Regions from separate parts of the Rhizobium sp. BK377 genome, predicted to be linked through region 3. Evidence: predicted binding sites of a transcription regulator. Region 3 holds the regulator's gene; each other region holds the start of a gene.

Region 1 (5,538 bases), 1.3 Mb from region 3:
TCGCCCGCTGGATGGGGGCAGCGCCGCGCCAGCGCGGTAGCAGCGAGGCATGTCCGTTATAGCAGCCGTAGCGCGTGCCGGTCAGGATCGCCTCGGGCAACAGCAGTCCATAGGCGACGACGACGCCGACATCGGCACCGAGCGCGCGAAAGCGCTCACGCTCTTCAGGGTCCTTGAAATTGACCGGCGTAAAGACCGGCAGGCCGAGCAGCTCGGCGGCCTGGTGTACCGGCGATTTCTGAAGATCGAGCCCGCGCCGTCCACCCGGCCGAGGCGGCTGCGTATAGACGGCAACGATCCGGTGGCCGGCGTCGACGAGCAGGCGCAGCGTCGGGACGGAGAAGTCAGGCGTTCCCATGAAAACGATACGAAGAGACATTCTATCTCGCCAATTGAGGATCAACCGTCTTCAAACGGGTTTGCGAGCTCATAAGCAAGCCCGCTCGAAATCTTTCGTATGCGCGGCTGCCAGCCCGTTCAGAGCACCTTGGATTTGGCAGCCTTGGTGAACTTCTTGATCACCATTTCGCGCTTCAGCCGCGAGATATGATCGATGAAGAGAACGCCGTTCAGGTGGTCGATCTCGTGCTGGAGACAGGTCGCCAGAAGTCCGTCGGCCTCGACGCTTTGTTCCTTGCCTTCGCGGTCCAGATATTTGACCGTCACCTTCGCGGGGCGTTCGACTTCTGCATAATAATCCGGAATGGAAAGGCAGCCCTCTTCATAGACAGAACGATCGTCCGAGGAGTTGACGATTTCCGGATTGATGAAGACGAGCGGCTGCTTTTCCTCACCTTCCTTCGACAGATCGATGACAAGCATGCGGCGCGGGACGCCGATCTGGATTGCGGCAAGGCCGATGCCCGGCGCATCGTACATGGTTTCCAGCATGTCATCGGAAAGACGCTGGAGGTCGGCATCAACCCGCTCGAACGGCTTGGAAACCTGACGGAGAACGGGATCGGGAAGAATGATGAGTGGCTTGATGGTCATGGCGTTCCCATAACCCATCTTTTCACGCTAGGGAATTATCCGCCGGGCAGGGATTGCGGTTTTTTGCAACGCCTGCCCGGGTTTTTGCCTCGATTGTTCAGGCCGCGCGGCGGGCGGCACCGGCTGCCTGCCGGCTTTCAGCGCGTGCGCGGAAACGCTGCAGAAGCTCTATGAGGTTTTCAACCTCATCCTTCAGCCTACGGGTTTCGGCGGACGTACGCTCCACCATGCCGGAGTTCTGCTGAGTGATGGTGTCCATATTGCGGATTGCGACGCTGACCTCGTTCACTCCCGTCGCCTGATCGCGGGCGGCTGCGGCGATATCGGCGACGAAGCTGTTGATGATGTCGATGCGGCTGATCATATCGCTCAGCGCTTCACCCGTGCTGCTGACGATGTTGACGCCCTCGTTCACCTGCGTCGAGCTTTGGGAGATCAGATTCTTGATTTCCTTGGCGGCATCGGCGGTGCGCTGGGCAAGCTGACGTACTTCCTGCGCGACGACCGCAAAGCCCTTACCGGCATCGCCGGCGCGCGCAGCTTCGACGCCGGCATTCAGTGCCAGCAGGTTGGTCTGGAAAGCGATCTCGTCGATGACGCCGATGATCTTGGCGATTTCGGTAGAGGACTTCTCGATACCCGCCATGGCCGAAACGGCGCTGGTGACGAGTTCGCCGGAATTCTTGGCCTTCTCCTGCGTTTCCCGCACGGCGCTTGACGCCTTCTCGGCATTGGCAGCGGTCTGGCTGACGCTGACGGAGAGCTGCTGCAGCGCCGCCGAGCTTTCTTCGACGCCAGCTGCCTGCTGCGCGGTGCGCAAGGCGAGATCGTCGGTGGCCTTGGACATCACATCGGCGCCTTCAAGAATGTGGCCGGACGTCGTGCGGACCGACGCAAAGGAATCACGCAGCGCGCCGACCGCCCTGTTGTAGTCCTCTGCCATTCCGCGGAAATCGCCGGGCAGATCGGAGGGTAGCGTTGCTTCCAGGTCACCGCGCGACAATGCTTCGAGGCCGCGGCGCAGATGTTCCAGCGCCAGCGCCTGATCGGCTTCGGCCCGGGCGCGCTCTTCTTCCAGCACGCGGCGCTTTTCATCAAGCGCTTCCAGGTAAACCGAGATGGAATAGTCCATATCGAGCATTGCCGCCTTGATGACGGCGGTCAGCTTTTCGGCGAGCGCCTTTCCCTGCTGGCGGGCAAAGAGCGATGGCCACTGCTTTTCCATCAGGCCACGGACGAGTTCCGACATGACAAGCGCATAACCGCCGATATACCAGCGCGGCTCCAGACCAATGCGGGCATGGGTGCGACCGACGGCCGCAACACCATTCACGTAACTCTCGTCGAAATTGCCGCCCGAAAGATTGCCCCAATGCTCCTGCTGGCGCTTTTTGGCGTGGCCCATATGGGCCTTATTGGAGAAGAAGCCTGCTACCGCCGGCGTCTTTGCAAGTTTGCCGTAGAACTTGTCGAGCGCGTCGCCGAGAAGTTCCGAGATCGCCGGCCGCAGCTCCCGCAGGTTCTTGCGTGCCTCATCGTCAAGCTCAATGAAGTCAAGGCGCTGCCTGAGGGCATTATTGGTCTGCTGGGAAGTCATGGGGATCTCTATCTGGCGCGGATGCGGAGGGAAATTGCAGCGTCAGATTTGGCGAATATGGTTTAGCAATCGTTAAACGTGCGACCAATTTTTCTTCCGCTCCAGTTAATTAGCGTCATTCCCACCGGTGATACGGCGTGGATTGTTCACGTTTTGATCTGGATATTGTCGTTTATTTTGTTATGGTGCAGCATGACCGCGACATCCGACTCACTCACCATTTCCTTGCCGATACTGAGCCCCGGCGTGCTTGCACTTGCTGGAGGCGCACTCGCCGTTCTCATCCTCGTGACAATCGTGTTTGCCTTGCGCAATGCGGGCATCCGGCGCGAGGAAGCGGAAGAGGCCAATCTTCGCGCCGCCGAAAGCGAGGCGCGCATGGCAGAACTTCTGAAAATACAGGCGGAGATGCAGGGACGCATCTCGACCATGACGGAAGTCTTCGGTGCACGGCAGGCCGAGCTCAACCATGCGATCAACCAGCGCCTCGACGGCATGTCACAGCGCATGAATTCGACGCTGACCGAGCAGACCAAATCGACGCATGACAACCTGCAGAAGCTGCAGGAGCGCCTGGCGGTGATCGATATTGCCCAGAATAATATTCAAACGCTCGCCAAGGATGTCGTCGGGCTGCAGGCCATTCTTTCCAACAAGCAGACGCGTGGCGCTTTCGGCCAGTCGCGTATGGAGACGATCGTCGCAGACGGCCTGCCCATGGGCGCCTATGCTTTCCAGCAGACGCTTTCGAATGGCTCGCGACCGGACTGCACGATCAGGATGCCGAACGGTGCACCGCCGCTGGTGATCGACGCGAAGTTTCCGCTCGAGGCGTGGAACGCGATCCGCGATGCAGGCAGTACGGATGCCGGTAAACTTGCCGGTCAGCAGTTTCGCCGTGATATGGAAGTTCACATCAAGGATATTTCAGAGAAATATCTGATCCAGGGCGAGACGCAGGACACGGCTTTTCTCTTCGTTCCCTCGGAATCGATCTTTGCTGAAATTCACGAAAATTTCGAGGCGATCGTGCAGAAGGCTCACCGCGCGCGCGTCGTTATCGTCTCGCCTTCGCTCCTGATGCTGTCGATCCAAGTCATTCAGGCCGTGCTGAAAGACCAGCGCATGCGGGCGCAGGCGCATGTCATCCAAGGCGAAGTCGCCCTCCTGATGGATGATCTCGGCCGGCTGGACGAGCGGGTGCGCAAGTTGCAGGGGCACTTCTCGCAGACGCAGCGCGATGTGGACCAGATCATCACCTCGGCGGACAAACTCACCAAGCGCGGTGCGAAGATCGAGGCACTGGAATTCGAAGCAGGCGGCGACGGCAAGCAAGCGCAGGTGAGCGAGCCGCTGGCGAAGTCAGTCGAAAGCAGGACCGGCCTGCTCAAGCTCAGGGTAGTTGACGAGGAGTGATCGCTTCGGCAGTGTCGCGACCCGAAGCAAGGACAGACATGCCATGATCACAGTTTTCGGCTCCATCAACATGGACCTTATCGCCACCACCGAGCGCCTGCCGAAGCCCGGCGAGACAGTTGCCGGTAACAGCTTTGCAACGGCTGCCGGCGGCAAGGGCGCAAATCAGGCACTCGCCGCCCGGCGGGCAGGCCGTTATGTCCATATGGCAGGCGCTGTCGGCAAGGATACGTTTGCCGAAGGTGCGCTCGAACTGCTCGACGGCGCCGGCACCGATCTTTCCCGCGTCAGCCATGTCGACGGACCGACCGGCACAGCCCTCATTCTCGTCGGCGGCGACGGCGAGAACATGATCGCGGTCATTCCCGGCGCGAACGGCGAGGTGAACGGCGACAATGCCGAGGCTGCCGTCGATGCCATGAACGAGGGCGATATTCTGATGCTGCAGCTCGAGGTTCCGGTCGTGGCGGTCGAGCGGGCGCTTGCCGCCTCTCGCGCCAAGGGCATCACCAGCATTCTCAATCTTGCCCCGCTCATTCCGGATGCGCCGCGCCTCGGCCGGCTGGCCGATATCGTCATTGCCAACGAGACCGAATTCGAGCGGCTGGCGGGACAGGAGAACATGAGTGCTGGCGATCGTGAGGCGGCGTTGGAGCGCCTGCATGCCGAGACCGCCCAGACCCTGATCGTCACGCTCGGCGGCGATGGCGTCATCGCGATCCGGGATGGTCAGATCGCGCGTGCACAGGGCCTCGTCATCGAACCCGTCGACACGGTCGGCGCCGGCGATACGTTCTGCGGCTACTTCGCAGCAAGCCTCGATGAAGGGCTGGATTTCAACTCGGCTCTCCGTCGTGCAGCGGTCGCCGGCTCGCTCGCCTGCCTGAAGGCGGGAGCACAACCCTCCATACCGCTCGCCGCCGAAGTCGCAGACAGACTATAATCTGATCTAACCACGAACAGTCGATGAAACGGCACCCTCATTTTGGGGTGGCGCCCTGGTTTTGCGGCCGAAATACAGCGAATTTCATTCAAATTTAAGAGATTTCTGGCGATCATTCCGGTGATCGAACCTCGTCCATCCGCGATAGTGGTTCGCCCCTATTTATGGCTGCTCCATGATGGAGCGACGCCTTACCCGCTGTGCCGAAGAATGGCCCTTCGGCGCGTCCTTGCCCGAGGAACACATGTTCATTTTCAGAATGAAATCGCTTGCGGCGAAACTTATCGTCATTACCGGTGTTGCCATCGCACTGGTGCTTGTCGCTTCAAACCTCTTCCTCATCGATCAGACTCGCAATCGCGTTCAGACCCTCACGCTCGATCAGGCAAACTCGGAAGCCAAGTCGATCGCCAATGAGATTGCCGCTAATGTCGGCGAGCTGGCGAGCGCTGCCCGTACCATGTCGGGCGTCGTCGGGCGCGGACATGAAGGCAAGATCCTCGACCGCAAGGGCATCATCAGCATTCTGAAATCCAACCTCGAACAGAACGCTTTCGCCTTCGGCAGCTGGTTCTGCGAACAGCTCGGC
Region 2 (5,538 bases), on a different contig from region 3:
ATGCGCCGGAGGAGTTGCGCATCTGGGCGATGATCGAGACGCCGCGCGGCGTGCTGAATGCCGCAGCGATCGCCGAATCCGGCCGCACGCCGGGATCGCGGCTCGATTGCCTCGTCGTCGGCCTCAACGACCTGCGCAAGGAAACAGGGGTTCTGCCGCAGACCGGGCGGACTTATCTCGTGCCGTGGCTGATGCAGGTCATTCTGGCGGTCAAGGCCCATGGACTCGATGCGCTGGACAGCGTCTTCAACGATTTCCGGAATGCCGATGGCTTCGACGCCGAATGCGGGCAGGGCCGCGGCATGGGTTTTGTGGGCAAGATGCTGATCCATCCAGCGCAGATCGAAGCCGCCAACCGGTATTTCGGGCCTGACGCAGAAGAGATTGCGGAGGCGGAGGCAATCATTGCCGCCTTTGCCGATCCAGCTGCAGAAGGGCTCAACGTCATCAATGTGAACGGGCGGATGATCGAGCGGCTGCATCTTGTCCAGGCCGAAGCTCTGGTCCATAAAGCGCACCTGATTTCCGCAAGAAAGCCCGCCTGATGAAACTCTACCGCTTCCTGACCGGTCCCGACGACGCTTCCTTCTGCCACAAGGTGACGGCGGCGCTGAACAAGGGCTGGTCGCTGTCCGGTTCGCCCACCTATGCCTTCAACGCTGCGACCGGCCAGATGCAGTGTGGCCAGGCCGTGGTCAAGGAGGTCGAGGGCAAGGATTATCACCCGGACATGAAGCTGTCCGAACAATAAATCAGCGTTCGGCCGCTTCTTCGGCGCTTGCCTCAATGCGTTCCATGTCGTCGTCGCTGAGGCCGAAGTGGTGACCGATCTCATGGATCAGCACATGGGTGATGATATCACCCAGCGTTTCGTCGTTTTCGGCCCAGTAATCGAGGATCGGACGGCGATAGAGGCGGATGCGGTTCGGCATTTCGCCGGTTTCCACGGTAAAGCGCTCCGAAATGCCGCGGCCCTCGAAAAGGCCGAGCAGGTCGAAGGGCGTTTCCAGCGCCATGTCCTCGAAAACTTCGTCATCGGGGAAGTCTTCGATTTCGATGGTCAGATTGGTCGTCAGCTTGCGAAATTCGTCCGGCAGATGGCTGTATGCGTCCATTGCCAGCGACTCGAAGGCGCTGATCGTCGGCGCATGGCGGTCCCGCCAATCATCGCTCCGGTCTATGTGGGCCATGAATATTCCTTCCTTTGCCGGCCCATATAGAGCCTTTATCGCCGATTTTCGAGTGCGGAATCAAAGGCAGGAATAAATTCTTATAAAATGGCCGTTGACTCTTCATTAGAGCTCTGGAATCTATAAGAACATAACAGGAACAAGACGGATGGAGAGAACGCCATGGCGCAGACCGCCCTGGCGCGCGAGCGGCTTTTTGCGCTCCGCGAAACCATTGCTCGACTGGAGGGAAAATCCGCGCCGGCGCTGGCCGCGGCGGAACGGGAAGCCCTCTCGGAAGGATGCGAGAGACGGCAGGATTGCATTCTGCCTCGGCTGTCTTTTGGCATTCAACCGTTCGATGAGGCCCTGGAAGGCGGCCTGCAGCTCGATGCGATTACCGAATTCCGTGCGGCGCGTTCCGGCCATGCAGGGGCGGTAAGCGGTCTGGCGATGGCCATTGCGGCGCGACTGCAGAAGCAGGAAGAGGATGCCGGCAGGCTGCTGCCGCTGCTCTGGATCGGTGATGCCGTCGGCACACTGGAGGCAGGTCGTCCCTATGCTCCGGGGCTGAAGGATTTCGGGCTGAAGCCGGAAAGGTTTTTCCATGCCGCGCCGCGCAAACTGGAGGATGCGCTCTGGCTGGCGGAAGCGGCCCTTGAATGTGCTGCCTTCTCGGCCGTCGTCTTTGAAGTGCGCGGCAATCCCTTGCATTTCGGCCTGACCGAAAGCCGCCGACTCAGTCTCAGGGCACGCGCCGTCCGGCGTCCGCTCTTTCTCGTCCGTCAGGCCGGGGAGGAGGAGGCGAGCAGTGCCGCTTTCCGTCTGCATGTCGAGCCGGCGCCATCTGACCTGCGGCCGCTGCCGGACGGATCGAAGCTTTCCGGCAGCATCGGCAATCCGATTTTCCGTCTCACGCTGGAGAAGAGTCGCAATCCGGCCCCGCTTTCCTTTCTTCTGGAGTGGAACCCCCATGAACGCGAATTTCACCCTATCGACGAACCAAGCTTCGCTCGCCCTCCAGGCGAACAGTCAGCGCATTCTGGCGCTCAGCTTTCCGCATCTGCCAACGGACCGCATCGCCCGCAGACGGTGGGGGCTCTCCTGGCGTTCGAAAGGGCGTCCTGAAGCGGCACCCCTCGTCTGTTCCGGCAAGCTCAGCAATGCCATGCGGCTGACGGCGCTGGACGAGTTCGCCGAGAAGCTGGGGCTGAGAAAGGAACAGGGTGTTGCCGAAGCGCGCGCCATGTATCCGGCGCTCGATGTCGTAGAAGAGGATCCTGCGGCCGATCGCCGGCTGCTGGAAGCGATCGCCGACTGGTGCGATCGCTATACGCCGATGGTAGCGCTCGACGGCAAGGACGGGCTGTTTCTCGACATTACCGGCTGTGCCCATCTCTTCGGTGGTGAGAAGGTGCTTCTCAAGGATATCCTGTCGCGGCTCTTCCATATGGGGCTCGATGCGCGCGGTGCGATCTCCTCTTCGCCGGGTCTTTCCTGGGCCGTTTCCCGCTTCGGGCAGGGCGGCGTGGTGGAGGATGAGGAAACGGAGCGCATGCTGATGCCGCTGCCCGTCTCGGCCTTGCGGCTGGAGGACCTGACCGTCGATGCCCTGAAGAAACTTGGCCTCAAATATGTTGGCGACGTCATCCATGCGCCTCGGGCGCCGCTGACCCGCCGCTTCGGGCCGACATTGCTTCTGCGTCTCGATCAGGCGCTGGGTCGCGAGGAGGAGCCGATCTCGCCCCGGCTTCCTGTCCCCAGCCTCTCATCCGAACGCCGTCTGGTCGAGCCGGTTGGAACGGAAGAACAGATTCTTGCCGTCACCGGCCAAATCGCCGTGTCGCTGAAGCCGTCCCTGGAGGCGCGTGGCGCCGGCGGGCGGGTGTTCGAGCTGGTGCTGTTTCGTGTCGATGGCAGGGTTTTCCGCATTTCCGTCGGCGCCTCACGACCACTTCGCGAACCAAAGCTCGTCGCCGGGCTGTTTTCCGAGCGTCTGCAGGTGATCTATGACGATATCGATGCCGGCTATGGTTTCGAGATCCTGCGCCTGAATGTGCTACGGCATGATTCATTCAACGACGCGCAGGGTGATTTCGAAGGGAACGGCCAGGGGGAGATCTCGCTTTCGAGCTTTGTCGACCGTGTCGCGGCCCGGCTTGGTCCGGACTGTCTGCAAAGCTTCCAGCTTCGCGAGAGCCATGTGCCGGAGCGTGCCGTGATGACGGTGCCGGCAATGGAGAACCTTCCGGCATTGCGGAAGACGGAGCAGGGAAGCGCGCTTCCTTTCCGTGAGGAGCGTCCGCTGCGGCTTTTTGCAACGCCGGAGCCGGTCGAGGTCGCATTTGCCGAGGTGCCTGATGGTGCGCCGCAGACATTCCGTTGGCGGCGCCTGCAGCATCAGGTGGCGAGGAGCGAAGGCCCTGAACGGATTGCCATGGAATGGTGGATCGATGGGGATGAGGTCCAGGCGCGTGATTACTTTCGGATCGAAGATGAGGTCGGGCACCGTTTCTGGATCTATCGCCGCGGCCTCTATGGCCAGAAACCCGATCCTCAATGGTTCATGCATGGGGTATTTGCATGAGACCCGAGCCCGCGTTCTTCGAGATCGGCACGAGGACGAATTTTTCGTTCCTGGAAGGCGCGTCGAAACCGGAAGAGATGGTCGTGCAGGCCGCTTATCTGAAGCTCGGCGGTCTCGGCATTGCGGATCGGAATTCGGTTGCCGGCGTGGTGCGGGCGCATGCGCAGGCAGAACAGCTCGAGGAAAGATATAAGAACAGGGATGCGATCCTGGCTCAGGCAAAGAAGGAAGGGAAAACGGAGATCATTCTCGACCCTATCCGGATTCAGCCAGGCGCTCGTCTCGTCTTTTCCGATGGAACGCCCGATATCCTTGCCTATCCGCAAAACCGGCGAGGCTGGGCAAATCTCTGTCGCCTGCTCAGTGTCGGCAACCTGAAGGAAGAATCGGTCAAGGGAACCTGCATCCTGACGGAAGCAGAGCTCATGGAATGGGGCGATGAGATGATGCTTGCCCTCGTCCCTGATCGCACTGTCGTGAATGATCCACCCGGCCAGCCAGTCCTAGAAGATTATCTGGAACGATTTCGCAAACGTTTTCGCAAGACATTTTTCATGGCGCTATCGCCAGCCTATGACGGTCGTGATCGACAGGCTTTTGCGGTGCTCGCCATGCTTGCCGCCCGCAATCGCGTGCCGTTGATTGCCACCAATCAACCGCTCTATCACCACCCCGAGCGGCGGCCGCTTTCGGACGTCGTCATCGCAATCCGGGAACATGTGCAGATATCTGAAGCCGGATTCCTCCTGGCGCCCAATGGCGAGCGTTTTCTTAAGGATTCACGTGAAATAGTCAGGCTGTTCCGGGATTATCCTGGCGCGGTCGAGAATACGCAGGTCTTTTTCGGCAGGTTGAGCTTTTCGCTGAACGAGCTAAAGCACAATTATCCGCCTGAAAACGATCCCGGTGAAACGCCGCAGGAGACTCTCGAAAGGCTGACAAGAGCAGGTGCGGTAAAACGTTATCCTGATGGCGTTCCTGAAAAAGTGGCGAAGCAGATCGATTACGAGCTGAAGCTCATCGGCGACAAGAACTACGCCTCTTACTTCCTGACAGTTCACAAGATCATTCACCACGCCCGTTATGTGCTCGAAGTTCTGTGTCAGGGGCGAGGGTCGGCGGCCAATTCGGTTATCTGCTATTGCCTGGAAATTACAGAAGTCGATCCTCAAAAGAGCACGCTCCTCTTCGATCGTTTCATTTCAATGGATCGGGACGAACCGCCGGATATCGATGTTGATTTCGAGCATGAGCGGCGGGAAGAAGTCATTCAGTCTATTTATAAAAGATACGGTATTATGCATGCCGGGCTGACGGCTGCCGTCACCAGCTATCGCACTCGCTCGGCTGGCCGTGAGGTCGCCAAGGCCTTCGGTCTGTCGGAGGATGTTCAATCGGCGATCAGCAGCCTCGTCTGGGGATGGTCCGAAGACAATCTCTCGGAGCGGGATGCCAAGGCAGCTGGTCTCGATATCAAGGATCCAGTGACACGGAATGTGCTGAAATATGCCTGCGAGCTTCTCAGCTTTCCGCGTCATCTCACGCAGCATGTCGGCGGTTTCGTCATCACGCGAGACCGGCTCGACGAGGTCGTGCCGATCATGAAGACGGCAATGCCGGATCGCTATATGATCGAGTGGGACAAGGACGATTTCGACAACGTCAAAATCCTCAAGGTGGATGTCCTGGCACTTGGTATGCTGACCTGCTTACGCAGGGCTTTCACGCTGCTTGCGTTGCACTACGACGTGAAAAAGACACTCGCCGACCTCGGCAATAGGG
Region 3 (5,538 bases):
GACGGAAATGATCGGGTACTTGCCGACGAGTTCGGCGAGGTATTCGGCCATTGCACCCGGTTCGAGCGTGCGACCTTCGCCTTCCATTACATACTTGCCGTCCTTGAAGAATTCCGTAGAGGCGCAATCGAGACCGAGATAGATGTCCTCACCCGGCTTGTAGCCGGCCTTCTCAACCGATTTCATGATGAAGTCGAGGGCTTCCGGAGCGCTCTTCAGGCCCGGCGCGAAACCGCCTTCGTCGCCGACGTTGGTGTTGTGTCCCTGGGCAGCGAGTTCCTTACGCAGCGTATGGAACACTTCCGAACCCATGCGGACGGCTTCACGGATCGAATCTGCACCAACCGGCAGGATCATGAATTCCTGGAAATCGATCGGGTTATCGGCGTGGGCGCCGCCGTTGATAATGTTCATCATCGGAACCGGCAGCAGACTTGCGGAAGCGCCGCCGACGTATCGGTAAAGCGGCAGGCCGGAGGCCTGCGCGGCGGCCTTGGCAACGGCGAGCGAAACGCCGAGGATGGCATTGGCGCCGAGGCGCGACTTGTTCGGCGTGCCATCAAGCTCGATCATGATCTTGTCGATCTGGATCTGATTTTCAGCGTCGATGCCGCCGATCGCGTCGAAGATCTCGGTATTTGCGGCTTCGACAGCCTTTTCGACACCCTTGCCGAGATAGCGCTTGCCGCCGTCGCGCAGTTCGACGGCTTCATGCGCGCCAGTCGAAGCTCCCGAGGGAACAGCCGCACGGCCCATGCTGCCGTCTTCGAGATAGACATCGACTTCGACGGTGGGGTTGCCACGGCTATCGAGAATCTCGCGGGCGATGATATCGGTAATTGCAGTCATGATTTTTTCCTGCTCGGTGGATGGATAAATCGTTTGAAACCGTCTTAATCAAAGGTGCGCAAATTACAATGGCACTTTGCGGCGCCTCCGAAGTGCATGTCCCATCGTCGCTATAGCACGATCATGTCAGGCTGTTGACTGTCAGCCCTTGGCGACCGCGTCGAAGGCGAGAAGCTTTTCCAAAAGCCGTGGCATCTCCTTGAGATAGACCATGTTCGGGCCATCGGAAGGAGCGTTGTCCGGATCCTCATGGGTTTCGATGAAAATACCCGCGACACCGGCGGCGACTGCCGCGCGCGCCAGCGTTTCGACGAATTCGCGCTGGCCACCGGAGGAATCGCCCTGCCCACCCGGCTGAGCAACGGAATGGGTGGCATCAAAGATCACAGGAGCGCCCATCCCCGCCATGATCGGCAGGGAGCGCATATCGGACACCAGAGTATTGTAGCCGAAGGAAACGCCTCGCTCGCAGAGCAATACATTCGGATTGCCGCTAGCATTCAGCTTGCCCAGCACGTTCTTCATGTCCCAGGGGGCGAGGAACTGGCCCTTCTTGACATTGACGGCACGACCCGTCTTGGCCGCGGCAACCAGAAGATCCGTCTGGCGGCAGAGGAAGGCTGGAATCTGTAGTACATCGACGGTTTCGGCGACAACAGCGCATTGTTCTGCCGTGTGAACGTCCGTCAGGACGGGAAAGCCGAACTCCTTCTTGAGATCGGCAAAAACTTCCATTGCCTTTTCCAAGCCGATACCGCGCTTGGCGGAAATAGAGGTACGGTTCGCCTTGTCATAGGAGGTCTTGTAGACGAGGCCGATGTCGAGCTTGGCGCACAACTCCTTCAGCGTGCCACCAACCATGAAAGCATGCTCGCGGCTTTCCATCTGGCACGGGCCTGCGATGAGCGAAAGCTTGGCGGAATTGGAAAACAGAACCTGGCCAGCGCCTTCGCCGATCCGGACCTCTGCATTGGTAGTGGAGCTCATGATGTTTCCTCGAAGGCGAAGAGCACGCCCTGTCCGGGCGTGGGCTTCACCAGAATACGGTTGCCCTTGCGTGTATAGGTCACCCCGTTAGCAGCCAAATGCGCTTCTGTCACGGCCAGATCGCCGACGGCAAAGAGGACGGCCCGGCCGCGCAGGCCGCGATCGGTATCCGGTATCACCAGATCGTAGTAGGCCTCCAGCCCCTCAGGGGTCATCAGGCTGATTTTCGCTTTTCCGGTAGGGACGTCCAGCCCGAAACTCGTTTCCTCCGCAGAGGCAGCTTTTGCGGCCGTGCGAACGAACTCGCTGAAGGCTGCCGGCTCCTGCGCGGTGAGAACAATCTCGGCAATGTTTGTCACGCCGTTGGCATGAGTCTCCAGCGCGCTGCGGTCGGCAGGAAGCGGGTTGACGCGCTCGACAGCGAAGAGAAAGAAATCCGGCGCCCGGAGATCGCCGGCAAAAGCGAGCCGAAAGCCGGCAACGCTTTCGGTACCATCAGGCATTTTCACAGGACGTTCGAACTGCAGCACAGAACCTGCACTTATGCCGTCCCTCGCGAACCGAGCATGTTCATGCCTCGCATCCGCTGTCGCGAAGGCGATGGCGGACAGTCCCTCGCCGCCGCAGCGGAAGCGGAAAGCCTGGTTGCGGGCAGTAAAAACATTCCCCTCACGCGCCGTCTCCTCGCTTTCCTCCACACTCGCCACACCCAACGGCTCGATATAGGTTTTATCGGCGAAGAAAACGCAGGCATTTTCCGTGCCAAAGGGATGTCGGGCATCGGGCGCGACGGTAAAGCCAAGCTTGCCCAGCCTTTCGCGCGCAAGATCAATATCGGTAACCGGCAAAACGAGATGATCGATCGGAAGCGTTTCTTGGCTCATCAGTTCCCTCCAGCAACTACAAGGAGATGTGCTTCAGCAAGCGCCATGAGACAAGGCCGGGAAGGCTTGGGGGCCAAGAAAAATAAAATTCTCGACAGAATGAACAGAAGTTTTACGAAAATTTAGCTACTTGCAGAACACATATGGAACATATAGTGTCCGTTCTGGATTTGTTTCAAGATGGGGTTAGACGCCATGCTTACGCGCAAACAACAGGAACTCCTTCTTTTCATTCACGAAAGGATGAAGGAGTCAGGCGTTCCGCCGTCTTTCGACGAAATGAAGGACGCTCTGGATCTGGCCTCAAAATCCGGTATCCATCGGCTGATCACGGCGCTCGAGGAACGCGGTTTCATTCGCCGGCTTCCGAACCGGGCTCGTGCGCTCGAAGTCATCAAATTGCCGGAAGCCTATAACCCAAGCCTGCAGCAGCGGCGCGGCTTTTCGCCGAGCGTCATCGAGGGCAGTCTTGGCAAACCCCAGCCGGTGGCACCTCCTGCCTCGGCAAAGCCCGCACCCGCGGCCGATAACAGCAATGCGGTCTCCGTTCCCGTCATGGGCCGCATCGCTGCCGGTGTTCCGATCTCGGCAATCCAGAACAATACGCATGACATCACCGTTCCCGCCGATATGCTGGGTTCAGGCGAGCATTATGCCCTCGAAGTTCGCGGCGACTCGATGATCGAAGCCGGGATTTTCGATGGCGACACGGTTATTATCCGCAATGGCAGCACCGCCAATCCGGGCGATATCGTCGTCGCGCTGGTCGATGACGAGGAAGCCACGCTCAAGCGCTTCCGCCGCAAGGGCGCATCGATTGCGCTCGAGGCAGCAAACCCTGCTTACGAGACCCGCATTTTTCCACCGGACCGTGTCAAGGTCCAGGGCAAGCTCGTCGGCCTCATTCGCCGCTATCACTGACCGGCGACAGGCTGGCGTCTGCGAATGTGTTGCTGCGCCAGTCATAGGCGCGGTGGCGCATCCAAGGGCGCCGCAATGTGTCGAATGCGATTGCGACCTCCGCTCCTTTATCGGTGAATCGAAGTTCAACAGAACCCGTCTTGCGCAGCGTTTCGCCGGTAAAGAGCAGCGCGCCGGAACGGCAACGGTCGAAGCGCAATCGAACAGCGGTCACGACAATATCAGCCGTATCACAGGCGGGCCCGAGATAGGCAGCATTGTCGATGACGGTCAGTTTCTTTCCATTGCCGAGCAAGGCGGTGCACCAGGCGCTCTTCAGGCAGGAGAAGCGTGAAGGGCGACCGGTGGCAACTGACTGTTTCATCGCCTCTCTCGCTTCATCCTGTTGTTCTGGCGAGAGCTGCAGCCTTTTGCCGTCTGGCGCAGTGGGTGGCGCCTTGGCAACTTGGAGCATAACCGGCTTCTGATGCTCTTCGATCGCAAGTGCCCTCTGCCATTGTTCGAAGATGAAGGCGGGCGGCTTTTCACGGTTCGAAGCCATCGCCTGTCCGTCGATTATAGCGACTAGGCCGCCATCTTCGGAAATGGCGATGTCGGGCATCGCTTGTGACGGAAGCAGCACTACAGCAAGCGTTGAGACCGCCACAATTGCGGTTCCCATGTGCTGCAGACGGGTTCTGAGCAGGGTCAGCAGCAGAAAGCCGAAGACGGCTGCCGGGAAGTACCAACCGGGCAAGCGGCCCACATCAATATTGCCACCCCAGCCCGATACCGTCGTTGCGATTTTTATCACCAGATCAAGCCCGAAGCCTGCAACCTGCCATACCGGACCATCAAGGCCAAAAGGCATCAGCAGCATCGCCAGCATCCCGGCCGGCATGACGATGAAGGAAATAACCGGCATAGCCGCGAGATTTGCCGGCAGGCCATAGGCAGTCAGGCGGTGGAAATGCTCGATCGAAAACAGTGCCGTCGAGAAACCACCGATCAACGACGTCAGGAAGACGCCCCCGAAGAATCCGCCGACGACGAAGAAGGGTTTCATGATCGGCAGCTTGGCAAAGGCATTCTCCCGCATCGGGCGCCCCTTCCAGAGATCGTAGCCGGCAACCAGGGCAAGCGTCGCGGCGAAAGACATCTGGAAGCTTGGTCCGAGCACTTCCGATGGCGAGACGGCGAGGATCACGAGAGCGGAAAGCGCCACGTTTCTGAGACTGATCGACGGACGGTCGAAGAAGACGGCTACCAGCATGATCGCCATCATGATGAAGGCGCGTTCGGCGGAGACGGCAAAACCCGAGATCAGATAGTAGGCCGTCACCGCAGCGAGCGCGCCGGCCGCCGCGATCTTCTTGGTCGGCCATGCCTGGGCAATGCCGGGAAACAGGCTGAGAATGACGCGGAGGCCGACAAAGAAGATGCCGGCGGAGAGCGCCATGTTGAGACCGGAGATCGCGATGATATGCGCAAGGCCGGATTGCCGCAGCGCTTCCGTCGTTTCATCCGAGATCGCCCGTCTCTCGTCGGTGACAAGTGAAGCGGCAAAGGCCCCGGTGTCGCCAGGCAGCGTAGAGCGAATCCGATCGCCGATGCCGGTTCTCAGGCTGTAGAGCCGTTCCAGAACGATCCCGGCGACCGAACCCGCTTGCTCCGGCTGTTCCGCAACCTTCTTCGGCGCGCCATAGAAGAAGCCGTTCGCACCAATGCCATCGAAATAGGCGCTGAAGGCGAAATCGTTGAGATGTGGGAGCGCCGGTCCGGCCGGAGGCGTGATGCGCGCCCTGCCCTCGATAACGTCGCCGAGTTCGAACGGCTGGGTGGCGCCGCGGACCAGCACGGAGATGCGTTCGGGCGGACGCTTGAGCTCGGGAGCATCCGTACCGGTGACGTCGAGAAT

What was found. Region 3 encodes LexA, which represses DNA repair genes until DNA is damaged. Its sites were predicted from a motif close to TGTTCNNNNTGTGTTCNG; they were not measured.
Region 1: a site for LexA is predicted at 2,734-2,751, ahead of FHT92_RS06700 (DNA recombination protein RmuC). Genes of this name have one in related genera too.
Region 2: a site for LexA is predicted at 1,315-1,332, ahead of FHT92_RS29375 (ImuA family protein). Genes of this name have one in related genera too.

Annotation. Positions count from the first base shown of each region.
Region 1 is NZ_JACIAC010000001.1:1,349,959-1,355,496, forward strand. Features, by position in the region: gene fmt (methionyl-tRNA formyltransferase) at 1-379, opposite strand, end outside; gene def (peptide deformylase) at 478-993, opposite strand; gene FHT92_RS06695 (globin-coupled sensor protein) at 1,091-2,590, opposite strand; gene FHT92_RS06700 (DNA recombination protein RmuC) at 2,783-4,006, shown strand; gene FHT92_RS06705 (ribokinase) at 4,050-4,949, shown strand; gene FHT92_RS06710 (methyl-accepting chemotaxis protein) at 5,194-5,538, shown strand, end outside.
Region 2 is NZ_JACIAC010000005.1:356,740-362,277, reverse strand. Features, by position in the region: gene FHT92_RS21340 (HpcH/HpaI aldolase/citrate lyase family protein) at 1-545, shown strand, start outside; gene FHT92_RS21335 (DUF1737 domain-containing protein) at 545-751, shown strand; gene FHT92_RS21330 (metallopeptidase family protein) at 753-1,190, opposite strand; gene FHT92_RS29375 (ImuA family protein) at 1,353-2,297, shown strand; gene FHT92_RS21325 (DNA polymerase Y family protein) at 2,209-3,756, shown strand; gene FHT92_RS21320 (error-prone DNA polymerase) at 3,753-5,538, shown strand, end outside.
Region 3 is NZ_JACIAC010000001.1:97,120-102,657, forward strand. Features, by position in the region: gene eno (phosphopyruvate hydratase) at 1-849, opposite strand, end outside; gene kdsA (3-deoxy-8-phosphooctulonate synthase) at 991-1,836, opposite strand; gene FHT92_RS00460 (VOC family protein) at 1,833-2,720, opposite strand; gene lexA (transcriptional repressor LexA) at 2,916-3,641, shown strand; gene FHT92_RS00470 (ComEC/Rec2 family competence protein) at 3,622-5,538, opposite strand, start outside.